DNA from 2 places in the Hymenobacter tibetensis genome. Region 1 is predicted to be linked to the other one. Evidence: riboswitches for the same ligand, from Rfam matches in the RefSeq annotation. Region 1 holds a riboswitch; the other holds the start of a gene.

Region 1 (7,738 bases):
CGTGAGTAATGAGTTATCAAGCAATAGCTTACTCGATGTGATTGTAGAAAAGATACGTACCCTGATCCATGCAACGCGCGAGGCGGTTCCTGTTGGGCTGGTGTTGCTGCTAACCGCGGCCGCGGATGCCGAAGCGCAAGGCCGACCAGCTAGTTCACAGCCAGCAGGCGGCGCGCAGCAGCAAAGCAGCGGACAACAAGGCATAGGTGGCCCGCCCGCGGGGCAACAGCAGCAACAAGAGTTGCAGCGGCGGCGTCAGCAAATGCAGCAAGCCAACGAGCAGCAGAGTGCGCCACCGACTCCCCTAAATCCAGCCAGCGCACCAGCTTCTATGAGCCAGGGAAGCGCACCGGGCCAAAGTGGAGGCAGCCAAGGAGCACAACCGAATTCTGGTTCCGGGGGTGCGGGCTCTCCCGGCGAGCCTCGGGGCGCTACCACGCCGCGTGCTCCTATAGGCGGGGCCATGCGCAATGCCAATAGCCAAGGCATGCAAACCGGAGCGGCCCGCGTACTGGCCGTGGCCCCGGAGCGCCTGAGCCTAGCCGACGCCATAACCATAGGGTTAGATAACAACTTGGCCACGTTGCTGGCCACCGAGCGGGCCGAAGAAGCACGAGCCTTGCAACAACAGGTGCGGTCTTTTCTGTTGCCTAACATCACGGGTACTGCTTATCAGCAAAACCGGACGCTCAACTTGGCCGCGCAAGGCTTGGGTGGCGGTGGGGGAGAAGAAATGATGGGAGGAGGTATGGGCGGCGGAGCGTCTATTCCTTCTTTCGTGGGGCCTTTCAATACGTTTGACGCCCGCCTGAATTTCTCCCAAACGATTCTTAATCTGGCGGCGCTGCGCGAATACAAAAGCACGAAAGCCGCCGTGCAGGTAGCGGACCTAACCGCCCAACTGGCTCGGGAGCAGGTGGCTACTTTTGTGGCGCTGGCTTATCTGAGCGCCCAACGCAGCAACCTAGAAGTAAACGCTGCCCGAGCCGATCTTCGGTTGGCGGAAGCCTTACGTGAGCTGGCTGTCAAGCAACGAAATGCTGGCGTAGCCAACGGTATTGATGTGGTACGGGCCGAGTCGAGAGCGGCGCAAGAACGGCTCCGCGTGGTGCAAGCCGAGGCCAGCGCCGAGCAAACCCGCTTAGACTTAGAACGCGCTGTAGGGTTGCCGCAAGGCAGTTCCACTGCCCTCACCGATACGCTAGCTGTGCGCGCCGAGGCGGTGCCGTCCATTGACGCTGCGTTGCAGCAAGCGCTGGCTTCGCGGCTAGATACGCGCATTGCCGAGCAAACCATCGAGCAACGTGCCCTCGACCGTAAGGCGCGTGCTGCGGCCCGCTACCCCACTATTAATGCTGTCGGTGACTATGGACAGTCGGCCAATACGCCTTTCAAAAACGACCGTGCTACACGCACCTACGGCGTGCAGCTGAGCGTGCCTGTGTTTGATGGAGGCTACACCCGTGGCCGGATAAACGCGGCCCTGAGTCAGCAGCGCCAGGCAGAGTGGGAGCTAGGGAACAGCCGCGGCCAAGTGGAGCAAGACGTGCGCACTGCTTTGGTAGGCTGGCGCTTAGGGGCCGAACAAGTACGGGCCAGCGAAGAACAGTTTCAACTAGCAACCCGTGAATTGGAGCTTGCCACCCAACGTTTCCGGGCTGGCGTAGCCGACAACACCGAAGTATTAGAGGCACAGGCCGGCTTAGCCAATGCCCGGGCTCTACGAGTACAGGCGCTAGCGCAGTACGGTGCGGCGCGGCTCAATTTTGCCGCCGCCACTGGCACCGCGCAGTCTTTTCGCCTGTAATCAACCCATCGCCAACGTAGACTTCTAATGGCACAAGATACCACCCAATCTCCCGCTCGTAGTGCCCCTCGCGACCCCGCCCGGCGGCAAGCAGCCGACCCTTCCGATGCGCCGGACCTCAGCGCCCGAGGCCGTCGTAAAGTAGAACAGCAAACCGAAGATGCCCCCGACGAAACCACCAAAACGCCCGTTTACAAGCGGCCGTGGTTTGTGATAGGTGCCATCATCTTGGTACTGGCCGTGCTGTTCTTCGGGATTCGCTACTACCTGCACGCCCGCGCCCACGAATCAACAGACAACGCCTTTATCGAGGGCGACGCTGTACGCGTGAGCCCAAGGGCAGCTGGTACGGTAAGCAAGGTGTATGTGCGCGACAACCAACTGGTGCAGGCTGGTACGTTGCTCTTGGAGCTAGACCCGCGCGACTACCAAGCACGGCTCAATCAAGCCCAGGCTGGCGTAGTGAGTGCGCAGGCGCAGCGAGATGCTTCCGCCCGCGCCGCTACGGCGCGGCGTAGTGTCATTGATCAGCAGCGGGCCCAATTGGCGGCCGCAACGGCGTCGTTGGAACAAGCACAAGCGGAAGAGCGCGCCGCCCAAGCCCAAGCGGCCCGCGACGCCCGCGACGAGCAGCGCTATGCCGAACTCTACAAAACCGATGCCGTGTCGCGCCAGCGCTACGACCAAGCCCAAACAGCCGCCCGTACCACAGCCGCTCAGGCCGATGCGGCCCGTAAGCGCACCCAAACCGTACGGGCGCAGGTCGGGCAGGCGCGCGCCGCCGTGGCCCAAGCCGAAAACGACTACCGCCAAGCTACCGAGCAAATTGGCGTGGCGGCCGCGCAAATAGGGGAGGCCCAGGCTGCCGCTGAAGAAGCCAAGCTGCAGCTTTCGTACACGAAAATTTACGCTGCCGAAACCGGGCGCGTCACGCGTAAGGCAGTAGATGAGGGGCAAACCGTAGCAGTAGGGCAGCAACTCATGGCGCTTACGTATGGTCAGCTGTGGGTAACGGCCAACTTCAAGGAAACCCAGCTCGAAAAGATGCGGGCCGGTCAGCCAGTTGAATTAGAGGTAGACGCCTATCCGAGTGAGAAATTTCGGGGTAAGGTAGAGAGCTTCCAGCGCGGCACCGGCGCCCGCTTTAGCTTGCTGCCCGCCGAAAACGCTACCGGTAACTACGTGAAAGTAGTTCAGCGCATCCCCGTCAAAATCGTGTTTGATGGTCAGCCCAACCTGCACTTGCTAGCCCCTGGCATGTCGGTAGTGCCTGAAGTAGACATCAGCGTCGAGCCGACCGAGAAGCCTACTGCACCTCGTAATGAGAGTGCCGGTTCACGCGCCGCCGTTCGTTGAAATAGTAGCGGCTGGATGGCTTCTGCTCACTGGAATCACAATTTAACATAGTACTCAATGGAGCCCCAATCCACTTCGCCGGGACGCTGGCAAGCAGATTTGAATAATTTCTTTGCGACTGTAGACCGCGAAAACCAAGCGTTCAGCCACAACCTCACCCGGCAAGGTACTTTCTATTCGGAAGTGGCACGGCCGGCTCTGGAAGCGGCGGCTGAAGCCTTGCGCCAGCACGGCCGTACCTGCGAAACGGGCCTCGACCAAAGCCGCATCTACCTGATTGTGCATCGGCCCGAAGGACCCGTGGAGTTTCAGTATGCCGTAGTGGCCGAAGCCCGCATCGAAACCGTCACGCCCTACATTCACTGCTGGTTCGAGGAAAACGAGTTAGCCGACAAAGCCACGGAGGCTGCCGGTCAGAAGGAGGAAACCGAAGATGAGGACGATAAGGACGAGTCGGATGCAGACGGCGAATCGGAAGGCGAAGACGAGGAAAAGGACGAAAAGAAAGACGACAAAAAGCCCGCTCGCACGAAAACCATCGAGCTGCTTAGCACTTGGACGGAAGGGCGCGAAATTGAGAGCGTAACGCGCGAGGAAATCCTGGCTGATTTTACCACGCACTACAAGGAAGCCGTGACGCGGCTGCGCACGCATTTGCATACCACGCCGCAGTAGTGGCCGCTCGAAGTAGTAGCTATGAGCTCAACCAAAACCTTGAAAAAACCAGCCAGTGATGCCACTGCTAGCCACGGGGGCAACCTCAAGTGGATTATTGCGGTGACGGTGGCCATGGCAACGTTCATGGAAGTGCTGGACGATACCAGCGTGTCGGTAGCGCTGTCGCAGATTGGAGGAAACCTGAGCGCCGCCGAAGACGAGGTAACATGGGTGGTAACGGCGCAACTGGTATCGAAGGCGGTAGTGCTGCCGGTGGCCGGGTTTCTGGCTACGGTGGTGGGGCGTAAGCGCCTGTTCTCGATTTGCCTGCTGGCCTACGGTGCTACTTCGCTGCTGTGCGGTTTGTCGCCATCCATTGGGTTTCTGGTGTTCATGCGCGTGATACAAGGGCTGAGCGGCGGCATGCTTTCGCCCATGGCGCAGGCCATTCTGACCGATACTTTTCCACCGGCGCAACGCGGGCTAGCGTTTGCGGCCTACGGGGTAGCCACGGTGGTAGCGCCCACTGTCGGGCCCACGCTAGGCGGCTACCTCGTCGATAATGCCAGCTGGAACTGGGTGTTTTTCGTGAACGTGCCGGTAGCCATCGTAACGGCTTTTCTGGTGTCGATACTAGTGAAAGACCCGCCGGCGATGGTGAAGGAGAAAGCCGCGAAGTGGGCTGGTGGGCTCAAGGTTGACTATATCGGGCTCAGCTTGCTGGCAGTAGGTCTTAGTGCGCTGCAATATGTACTGAGCCGCGGCGAAAGGGAAGAATGGTTCAGCTCGGGCTCCATTACGGCGCTATCCGTGGTGGCTGCCATAGCATTGGTAACCGGAGTTATATGGGAGCTGCGCTCCAAAGATCCTGTCATCGACCTGAAACTGCTCCGGCACCGCAACTTCGCGGCGGCAGTGCTAGTGATGTTTGCGGTGGGTGCGGTGCTGTTTAGTAGCTCCACGCAACTCCCCTTGTTTCTGCAAAACCTGTTGGGCTACACCGCCGTGAAAAGCGGATTGGCTATTTCGCCGGGCGGGGCGTCGGTACTGCTGCTGATGCCGGTAGTGGGGGTGCTGTCGGGTAAGGTACAAGCGCGCTGGATGATCTTGTTCGGCTTGATCATCAGCACCCTTGCGCTGTTCAACTACGCCCATGTACTCAGCTCCGACATCGACTTTGCGAGTGTAGCTAAGGCCCGCGTGTATCAAAGTATGGGCTTGGCTTTCCTGTTTGTGCCCATCAGTGTAGCCGCCTACGTGGGCATTGCCAAAAACAAAACCAACCAGGCGGCTACGCTCATCAACCTGGCGCAGTCGTTGGGTGGCAGCTTCGGCATTGCCGCTATTACCACCCTGATTGCCCGCCGCGCGCAGTTCCACCAAAGCCGCATCATCGACAGCCTCAACTTCTCGAATCCCAATTATGAAGCAGGCGTGCAAAGCTTAGCTTCCACCCAAGCCACCGTTGGTGGTAGCCTAGCCGAAGCAACGGAGCGCGCCCAAGCCACTATATATGGTGCCGTGCAGCTGCAGGCCAACATCCTGTCCTATATCGATTCCTTTTATCTGCTGGGATTCGCTTGCTTGCTATCGATACCGCTCGTGTTTATGATGCGCGCCAACAAACCCGGCCAAGACGGACAGGCCGGCGCCGCGGGGTAGGAGGTAAGCAGGTAGTTATTCTAGATAAGCCTGTAAGGCCACTCCATTTTCAACTTCAACTATGTACTTGTGAATGCGCGAAGGCTGGACTTACCTTTGCGGCACCAATTCTTTACCGACGAAGGATTGTTTTTATACAGAGGCGCTGAGAGACAGGCTCTAAGACGCGCCGGCAACCCCCGCTACCCGCGGAACGGTGCCAACCGAAGGCCAGCGGATTCACTCTCTGGCTATATAAAAACAAGTTGCCGTGCCTCATTCACTGAACACCCCGCTTTTTCTACTTGCTACTTCATTCGCTGCGCCTGCGGGCCGCGGGTGGGTTTGTTGTGGCGTGGGTTGTTGTTGCTGAGCGATACACAAAAGTTGATTTCTAGGGTTTGCCGTCGCATGGTGCTGCGTCCTGCGCCCATAGGCACCTAATCAGTCCTGCTTCCAATTACTTTTTCCTTATCTGGTCTAAGCCTAACGGGCTGCGTATAACGCGGGCATTACGTCCGCACTACCAGCCACTTGGTGCATCCACAACCAGGTTTACTCAACGGGTGAGCGTGCATTAGCGCGTGCCTACACAACTTTTTATGCTTAAAAAATCATTGGAACTACTGCGGCTCGAAGCTGCCGAAACTGGTTCCCACACGCTTAAACGAAGTCTGAATGGCTTCAACCTGATTACCATTGGTATCGGGGTAATTATTGGGGCGGGCTTGTTCTCGCTCACCGGTATTGCCGCCGCCAACAACACCGGCCCAGCCGTGACGCTCTCGTTTGTAGTGGCCGCCGTAGGTTGTGCGTTTTCGGCCCTCTGCTACGCCGAGTTTGCCTCTATGGTACCCGTGTCGGGGTCGGCTTACACCTATGCCTATGCTACGATGGGCGAGCTGTTTGCCTGGATAATTGGGTGGGACTTGGTGCTCGAATACTCGGTTGGGGCGGCTACGGTGGCCATTAGCTGGTCGCAATACCTGGTGAAGTTTCTGGCCAAGTACAACCTGCACATTCCGGCGCAACTAGTCATGTCGCCCTTCGAAACAGCCACGCTGGCCGATGGCACGTCGGTGCACGGTTTCGTGAACGTGCCGGCCATGCTGATTGTGCTGGCTATTACAGCTATTATCATTCGCGGAACGTCAGGGTCGGCGTGGTTTAATGCGTTGGTCGTCACGCTGAAAGTATCGGTGGTGCTGGTGTTCATTGCCCTAGGCTGGCAGTACATCGACCCGGCCAACTATCAACCGTATATCCCCGAGAATACCGGGACGTTTGGAGAGTTTGGACTAAGTGGCATTCTGCGCGGAGCGGGTGTTATCTTCTTCGTGTTTATTGGCTTCGACATCGTGGCGACTATGGCGCAGGAAACCAAGAACCCGCAGCGCAATATGCCCATCGGCATTATCGGGTCCCTGCTGATTTGCACCGTGCTATTTGTGCTTTTCGGACACGTAATGACCGGTTTGGCTAACTACACTGAGTTCAAGAACAGCGCCGCACCGGTGGCTATTGCCATCGAGAAAACGCCGTATGCTTGGCTATCGGCCGCCGTTATTCTGGCTATCATTATCGGCTACACCTCGGTTATTTTGGTGGATTTGTTGGGGCAGAGCCGGGTGTTTTTCTCGATGGCCAAGGATGGCTTGCTGCCGCCAGTGTTTGGTAAGATTCACCCCACGTTCCGTACGCCGCTGCAATCCAACCTGCTGCTCGGCTTATTCATTGCCCTGTTTGCGGGCTTCGTGCCGATTTCAGTAGTAGGCGAAATGACCAGTATTGGTACGCTGCTGGCCTTCGTGATGGTGTGCTTGGGCATCCTGATTATGCGCAAGAAAGAGCCGAACGCGCCGCGTGGTTTCCGCACGCCGTGGGTGCCCGTGGTACCTATTCTCGGCATCCTGACTTGCTTGGTAATGATGGTGTCGTTGCCGTGGGAAACGTGGTTGCGGCTAGGGGTATGGCTGGCTATTGGCCTAGCTATCTACTATGGCTACGGCAAGAAGCACAGCAAACTGCGGCAGCAAAGTGAGCTGCCTGCACAAGAAGTATAGCACGTACATTATTGAAAATACAAACGCCCCGACCAGTGCTGGTCGGGGCGTTTGTGTTTATAGAAGAGCGGCCAAAGGTTGCGCTAGAAAAACACCTTGCGCAGTGCCCACAAGCTCCAGACAATCACCATCAACCCTACGCCCACAAACATCCACCGAACGGGGATGCGGCCAGCGAGGCGGGCTGCTATGGGCGAAGCGGCAACGCCACCCA
Region 2 (7,738 bases), 1.2 Mb from region 1:
CACTCTAGCGGTTGTAGTTTTCACCAAAACACCGCAGGCAAGTCAGCAAGTAGGAGTGTACGCTATCCAGGGGTGGCCGTAATGTCGCCCACCGAAAATCCTGCGTTGTTCAGCACCTTGCGGATAGAGTCGGCTCCTGGGTTGGTACCGTGATTGGCCGCCACTTCCACCTCGCCCTGATCGATGCGGTCAACTAGCAAGCCCATGCCCATAAGCTGTTGGCGCATTTCACTAATGCGGTCGGGAGAAGTTAGGTTTTCCACTTGCAGGGTGAAGCGCACTAATTGAGTAGGATCGATGTCGGGGCTAGAAGAGGCCATGGTAGTGGGGTTGGTGGTGGAAAAGAAAGTGCTGTGCTCTTGCCGGTTGGGCTACGCCGCGCGGTGGGAGGCGGGAAAAGTAGCTGGCGGAGTTGCTGCAATGGCAGTAGCCGCTTTGGTAGTGCCGGCCGCGTCGCAGTAGCAAACCATGTACTCGGGTTGTGAGGTAGCGGGCACCGGAGAATGGTCGAAGTAGGGGCTGCAGGCATTGCGCGCCACGCACTGCCACTCGTTCTGGTTCTGGCGGCGGTACACGTAGGCAAAGTAGTTGGGCAGAATCTCGAAGTCGAGGCGACGGCCGGCTGGAACCAGGTGGAGCTGCAACGCGGCCGCGGGTGTTGCTACGGGTGGATAGCTGGAAGAAAGCATAAGGGGTTGGTTGGTGATGTGGCGGAGGTCTATCTGACGTGGAAGATTCAGGTAGTAGCAACAACGGCCACATGCCGGGTTTTAGCTCCCGGATTTGTACGGGTTTCTGGTGGGGGAAACCCTGATTTTACAGAACAAGAAAAAAGGTAAGGCACAACACCAAGTACGTAGGCTATCAGTGGAAAATGGCAGCAAGCAAAGTTGTAACACCCAGCAAAGGGCCTATCGAGTCAATAGGGCCACATCGTGTGGCAACTCAACCTCCTTCAAGGCAATCAACCCTTTCACCCTACGGCTCAGCTTTGCGCTATCCGGCTTTTTATACGGGGAAAAACGCGTAACCGATATGCTAAACGAGGATTAATTACCACCGTAAACCCAAGCCTGATCCAACCACACAACATCTACATACGATGGCAGACAACTCAAAATATGCCCTCATCACCGGGGCCACTAGCGGCATTGGCTACGAATTAGCCAAGCTATTTGCGCAAGACCACTACAACCTAGTGATGGTGGCCCGCAACCAGGAAGAGCTGGAAAGCACGGCCGCCGAATTCCGGCAGCAATACGGCATCAACGTGCTTCCGATTGCGCGCGACCTGTTTCAGCGGGAGGCGCCGTTCCAGGTGTACGACCAAGTGAAAGCCGAAGGCATTCAGATAGATGTGCTCGTGAACGATGCCGGCCAGGGCCAGTATGGCGAGTTTGTGGAAACCGACATCTACCGCGAACTAGACATCATCCAACTAAATATTGGGGCGTACGTGGTGCTTACCAAGTGCTTCTTGAAAGAGATGGTAGCCCGCGGCGAAGGTAAAATCCTGCAAGTATCCAGCATCGGCGGCGAGATGCCTGGCCCGCTCCAGGCCGTATATCACGGCACCAAGGCCTTCGTGACGTCGTTTACGGAAGCCATCCGGGAAGAAACCAAAGAGTCGGGCGTGACCATTACGGCCCTGCTGCCCGGCGTAACGGATACCGACTTCTTCAACAAAGCCGACATGAACCAGTCGAAGCTGGTGGCCGAAGGCAGCAAAGCCGACCCTGCCGAAGTGGCCAAAGACGGCTACGAGGCGCTGCTAGCGGGCACAGACAAAGTGATATCCGGCCTGAAAAACAAAGCCATGGTGTATAGCAGCAACCTGATGCCCGACGACATGGTAGCCGCCAACATGCACCAGCAAGGCAAACCCGTAGACGAAAGCAAGTAGCGCTATCTTAGATTCGAGAAGATAAAAGGCTCCGGCAACTGCTGGAGCCTTTTCTGTTGCGTGGCCAGCAGCGGGGTGCTGGGACGAGCCGGCAGAGCGGTACTCGGGGTGGCGGGTACTCTGTTGTATGGCGAATGACTTGCTTGATTTTTTGTAGCGTGCTCTTGCATAGTTAGTTCTCGTTCCTATATTTACGGCACGCTCCTTCACCGGAGCACTTATCAAGAAAGGCGGAGGGACAGGCCCTATGATGCCTTAGCAACCAGTAGTGATACCAGGTGCTAAATCCTGTTCCAAGAAGACTTCGGTTTGCTTGGGAGAAGATAAGTTGAAAGATGCGCACGGAAAGGTGCTGCTCTTCTGACTTGTCGGGAGGGCTTTTTTTATGCCTTTTCGATAAGCTTTCTTGATCGAGTGCTAGCAGGTAGAGAGGCGGTTTTAAGTACGTGTTTTACACCTTAACGTCTTGCTGCCATGACCGTTGCTACTCGCGTTTCGCACGCCATTCCCGTCTCGTTTCTAGCTGGCATTCGTGCCACCTCCGCCAAGTGGCCGACCGCCGATGCGGCGCTGCCAGAAGCTACTGCTGCCATTCATCCGCCGGACGCGGCGCATCTTACCAAAGCGCCTTGTTGTTTGTCGGCGGAGCTAACCGAGAAATTCAACCACCTCTGGCACTTGGTAGGCAACACGCCTATGCTGGAACTCCACTACCACTATCAGGGCCAGCCCGGCCGCATCTACGTGAAGTGTGAGCACTACAACCTGACGGGTAGCCTAAAGGACAGAATGGCGCTCTACATCCTGCAAGAGGCGTACCGCACCGGCGAAATAAAGCCCGGCGACACTATTGTGGAGGCCACCAGCGGCAACACCGGCATTGCGTTTGCCGCCATTGGAAAAGCCCTCGGCCACCCGGTCCGCATCCTGATGCCCGACTGGCTGAGCGCCGAGCGGGTGAACATCATCCGCAGCTTGGGCGCCGAAATAACTTTAGTCAGCAAAGAGCAGGGCGGCTTTTTGGGCAGTATCAAGCAAGCCGAAGCCATAGCTGCTGCCTGCCCCAATGTGTTTCTGCCCCGGCAGTTCGAGAACGGTGTCAATGCCAAAGCGCATGCCCGCACCACGGGCGTGGAAATTTGGGAGCAGCTACGGGGCTTGGGCCGCACCCCCGATGCCTTTGTGGCGGGCGTGGGTACGGGCGGTACCGTAATGGGGGTGGGTAGCTACCTGCGCAGCAAAAATCCGGCGGTCCGTATTCATCCGTTGGAGCCCGCCGAGTCGCCCACGCTGACCACCGGCTACAAGGTAGGCTCGCATCGCATCCAGGGCATTTCCGACGAGTTTATTCCCGCGCTGGTAGACCTTCAGAAGCTCGACCACGTGGTGCAAGCCAACGACGGCGACGCCATTCTGATGGCGCAAAAACTGGCAACCCAGCTCGGGCTGGCAGTTGGTATTTCCTCGGGGGCCAATGTAATTGGCGCCATCCGGCAGGCAGCGGCCCTGGGTTCGGCCGCCACCGTCGTGACGCTACTCTGCGACAGCAACAAAAAGTACCTCAGCACCGACTTGCTCCGCAAAGAGCCCGTGCGGGCGGGGTACCTGGCGCCCGAAATAGAGTTCACCCACTATCAGCCAATCAGCCGGCTTTCAGTGGTCTAAATGCAGGAGAGGGCAGCCTAAGAAGTTGCCGCCGACCGGCTACTCACAAAACAAAAAAGGCAGCCTAGTAGGCTGCCTTTTCCGTCAGATGGAGTTCGTTAACTTAGCGACGAGTCGTGGTGTCGTCGGCATCGTAGGTGGAGCCGGTTGTATCGGTGGTGCCACCGTCGAGGCGCTCTACGTCCACTTCGGTTTTGCGCACCGTGTCGTGGATGGTTTCTTCGCGCTCGGTTACTTCTTTGCCTAGCGTTACTTCTTCTACCACGCGGGCTTCTTTGCCTACTACGGCACGCTCAGCGCTTTCCGTGATTTCAATGTTGCCTTCCTTGAAGGTGTTGAAGTCGGCTTCGGTAGCAGGGCGGTTCACTGGGTTGCGCTGTACCGTTACGTGCTCTTCACGCAACCGCACGCTAGCTTCCACCGGACGCTCAATGATACGGCTGCGCAGACGAGCGCCACCCGTTTGCTCTACCCGCTTGCCTACCTGTAGGTTTTCTTCGATAACCTTGGCCGACATGCCTTCGCTGCCAGTAGTGGCTTCGCTGGCGTAAGCCTGACCACCCGTAGACTGGTAGCCTGATTGCTGAGCGCGCTCATTTACGTCGATAGCACCGGCGGCGTCCAGGATTTCAGCAGCGCGGTGTGCGTTTTCAGCGGAATGGGCGTGTACGGTTACAATAGAGCCCGTTGAGCGAGCTACGTGCGAATAACGCTGAGTGTCTTCGTACTCGTCGCCCCCGAAGAGGTTGCTGAAGAAGTTGCCGATACCGTCGCCGGTGCGGCCGGCAGCGTCAGCAACACCTTCTGTGGCAGTACCGCTAGTATTGGTGTAATTGCTTGAATCCGATGATTGGCTGGATTGGCCGGATTGGGCATTGCCCGTTGATACGTCTACGTGCTCAAGGCTGAAACCAGCGGCTTGAAGTTGCTGGGCAGCATTCTGCGCTTCGGCAGCACTATCGAAAATTCCTACTACTGTCTGGCTCATAGCTTTAAGAGAATTAGTGAACAATTAAAGGGTTGGGTTTTGGGAATGGGGAGTTGGAAGTACAGTGCCATCGGGCGCCAGGCGTTCCACCTGAACTTGCTCGTGGCGGAGAGTTACAGTTTGCGTTTCTTGGGTTTGCACTTGGTGCTTGGTCACGTGCAGCTCCTCTACAAGGAGTAGCCGTTTCACGAGCACCTCACGCACCACCGGAATGACTAGCGTGTCGCCTTCGTAGCGCATGGTAGGGGCGGGGGCTTCGTCGGCCACAAAGCGGTTAACGTCCACCCGCTCTACCTTCACTTCTTCGTGCTGCAGCGCAAAGTCAATAGCCTCTTCGTGCTCCTGCACCACTTTTGATAGGCGGACGCGCCCGCTTTCCACCACTTCGCGGTGAACAACGGCGTGCTCTTCGATTATCGGTACCACAAGGGGGGCCGTCGAAGGAGTAGCGGGCAGCCGGCCAGCGGCATCAGCGGAAAAGGTGTCGGATGAGGTTGTCATTGGACCCCCTATACGCCACCTGAAATGGTGAGTTTCAGGTATTTTATATTGTAATTTTGTTAGTAAAAAAGTAATGACAGTATTAATTAAGGATAGCTAAAATGTTATAATTGAGAAGGAAGATGGGTTGAAAGCCCTGTAATGCCGTTTTTCAGTGAACTAAGCTGGACAGAAAATAAATATGATAAATCATAGTCCTTGTTTTGGCAGGCCAAGGTGCGGAGCGCTGTAAAAAAATACGGGCTTAACCTCTCACTCCGTGTGCCGTACCCTACAAGTTTGGCCGGAAGTAAAGGAGCACATAAGAGCAGCCTGGGCCTGGGTATTGTGCGTGGCACGGCCGGCTGTGGGCGGTAGTGGAGGAGAGGAAGTGATTCGGTAATCCTTCAATAATATCTTGATAATGTGGCAGGTATACTTTTATGCCTTCATTATCATGCTCAGTGTCATGTCGAAGGAGAAGAGTACCCGTCGTATCAATAGACGAGAGTTTATCAAGCATACTGCGCTGGTTTCGGGTAGCATGGCCTTGCTGCCTAGTGTGCTCAGCAGCTGCGCCGATGACGACGATAGCGCCACCCAGTATACCGGCGACTTTGGTTTTCGGGAAGGCGTTGCCAGCTTCGACCCAACTGCCAGCAGCGTTATACTCTGGACTCGATACACCAGCGCCGACAACGAAACCGGCGACGTTGCCATTCAGTGGGAAGTAGCGGAAAGCAACAGCTTTAGCTCCTTAACTAAAAGTGGTACTGCCACGGCCGCCGCTGCCGCCGACTATACAGTGAGCGTGGACGTCACTGGCTTAACTTCCAACAAAAAGTACTTCTACCGCTTCCGCAACGACCGAACGAAAGCGGAATCGTTGGTGGGTGAAACGCGCACGTTGCCCACCACCGGGCAAGCCAGCAGCGTGAAGCTAGCCGTGGTGTCGTGCGCCAATTACCAGGCTGGGTTGTTCAACGTATACGGCGCCGTGGCCGAATCTGCGGCCGACGTGGTGGTGCACCTCGGCGACTATATCTACGAATACGGGGCGGGCGGCTACGGCACCAATCCAGCTACCGCCATGCTGAACCGGGCCCATCTGCCCGCAGGCGAAATCCTTACCATTGAGGATTACCGCACGCGCTACAAGCAATACCGAAGCGACAAACAGCTACAGAAAGCCCACCAGCTCAAGCCGTTCATTTGCGTCTGGGACGACCACGAAATTGCCAACGATGCCTATAAGACGGGCGCCGAAAACCACACGGAAGGTACAGAAGGGGCGTTCGAGCAACGCAAGCAGTACGCCATTCAGGTGTGGCACGAATACTTGCCGGCGCGCGTGAGCGACAAAACGAAAATCTACCGCAGCTTCGACTTCGGGGGCCTCGTGAACCTGATGATGCTCGACACTCGCCTCATCGGCCGCGACAAGCAGCTGAGCTTGGCGGACTACATCAACCCCTCCACCGGCGCGTTCAACACCACGGCGTTTGGTGCGGCCTGGCTGAACCCGAACCGCACCATACTGGGTGCCGAGCAGAAAGCTTGGCTAACTGGCCGCTTAGGGGGCAGCACGGCCCGCTGGCAGGTACTGGGCTCACAGGTGCTGATGGGCAAGATGTACATACCGGTCGAGCTCTTGTTTTTGGTAGCCCAGCTCGCCAACAACCCGACTACGGCGCTGCTCACCCAATACAGCACAGTAGCCGCGCAACTAGCGGGTATCAAGGTCCGGATTGCGGCTGGCGACTCCACCGTCACGGCCGCCGAGCGGGCCCGGGTTACCACCGTGTTGCCCTACAACTTGGATGCCTGGGACGGCTACCCAGCGGAAAGAGAAGCGGTGTTTGCGGCAGCCGGCAACAAGAAACTGGTGTCGTTGGCCGGCGATACGCACAACGCCTGGTACAGCGACCTAAAGGAAAACGGGGGCCGCAAGCTAGGAGCTGAATTTGCCTGCTCGTCCGTTTCGTCGCCGGGCTTCGAGACTATCCTGGCGGGCAATGCGGCCGCTATCAAGGGCTTCGAGCAGTCCAACGAGCTCCTCATCGACGACCTTCACTACCTGGACGCCTCCCAGCGCGGTTTCGTGGAAGTGACTTTCACTGCTGCCAGCGCCGTTTCGGAGTGGAAATATGTGGCCAGCCTTACCACCGAAAGCACTGCTACCACCACCGGTCGCACCGTAACGGAAGTGTAGTGACCCGCGCCAGCCGAACAGGAGTGTCCACAGCTAGCGCGTGGCAACCCGCTCAACTACTCTTTGGGCAGGAAGATGCGGAAGGTGGTGCCCACGCCAACAGTGCTATCGACTTCAATATGGCCCCCGCCTTGCCGCACAATGCGGTTGACGAGGTATAGGCCCATGCCCGAGCCGGTTACGTGGTCATGGAAGCGGCGGAACATCTTGAACAGGTCACTGCCATAGCGCTCCATATCCAGGCCCAGGCCGTTGTCTTGCACCACCAAAACGGGGCTGCCATCCGGGGCCACCTCACTGCTGACGCGTACTACGGGTTTGCGGTCGGGGTGCGCGTATTTGAGGGCGTTGCTGAGCAGATTATACAGGATGCTTTGCAGGTTGAGTTGGGCGAAATGAACGGTGGGCAGCGCCTTGAAATCCAGTTCAAACTCGGCCTTCAGGGCGGCCACCTGGCTTTTCATGCTTTGAATAACACCGTTGGTGAGGG

Evidence for each region. A riboswitch is a leader RNA that binds a small molecule or an ion and turns the genes downstream of it on or off. The one in region 1 is predicted to bind S-adenosylmethionine.
Region 2: linked by a shared signal. The riboswitch ahead of MTX78_RS14020 (PLP-dependent cysteine synthase family protein) and the one ahead of MTX78_RS09065 (amino acid permease) in region 1 are both predicted to bind S-adenosylmethionine.

The regions. Positions count from the first base shown of each region.
Region 1 is NZ_CP094669.1:2,277,466-2,285,203, forward strand. Features, by position in the region: gene MTX78_RS09045 (TolC family protein) at 1-1,807, shown strand, start outside; gene MTX78_RS09050 (HlyD family secretion protein) at 1,835-3,163, shown strand; gene MTX78_RS09055 (hypothetical protein) at 3,221-3,838, shown strand; gene MTX78_RS09060 (DHA2 family efflux MFS transporter permease subunit) at 3,860-5,482, shown strand; SAM riboswitch class I at 5,612-5,723, shown strand; gene MTX78_RS09065 (amino acid permease) at 6,064-7,524, shown strand; gene MTX78_RS25345 (TSUP family transporter) at 7,608-7,738, opposite strand, start outside.
Region 2 is NZ_CP094669.1:3,503,135-3,510,872, reverse strand. Features, by position in the region: gene MTX78_RS14035 (hypothetical protein) at 63-320, opposite strand; gene MTX78_RS14030 (hypothetical protein) at 372-689, opposite strand; gene MTX78_RS14025 (SDR family NAD(P)-dependent oxidoreductase) at 1,103-1,903, shown strand; SAM riboswitch class I at 2,119-2,233, shown strand; gene MTX78_RS14020 (PLP-dependent cysteine synthase family protein) at 2,378-3,568, shown strand; gene MTX78_RS14015 (YsnF/AvaK domain-containing protein) at 3,672-4,556, opposite strand; gene MTX78_RS14010 (YsnF/AvaK domain-containing protein) at 4,581-5,057, opposite strand; gene MTX78_RS14005 (alkaline phosphatase D family protein) at 5,506-7,248, shown strand; gene MTX78_RS14000 (PAS domain S-box protein) at 7,305-7,738, opposite strand, start outside.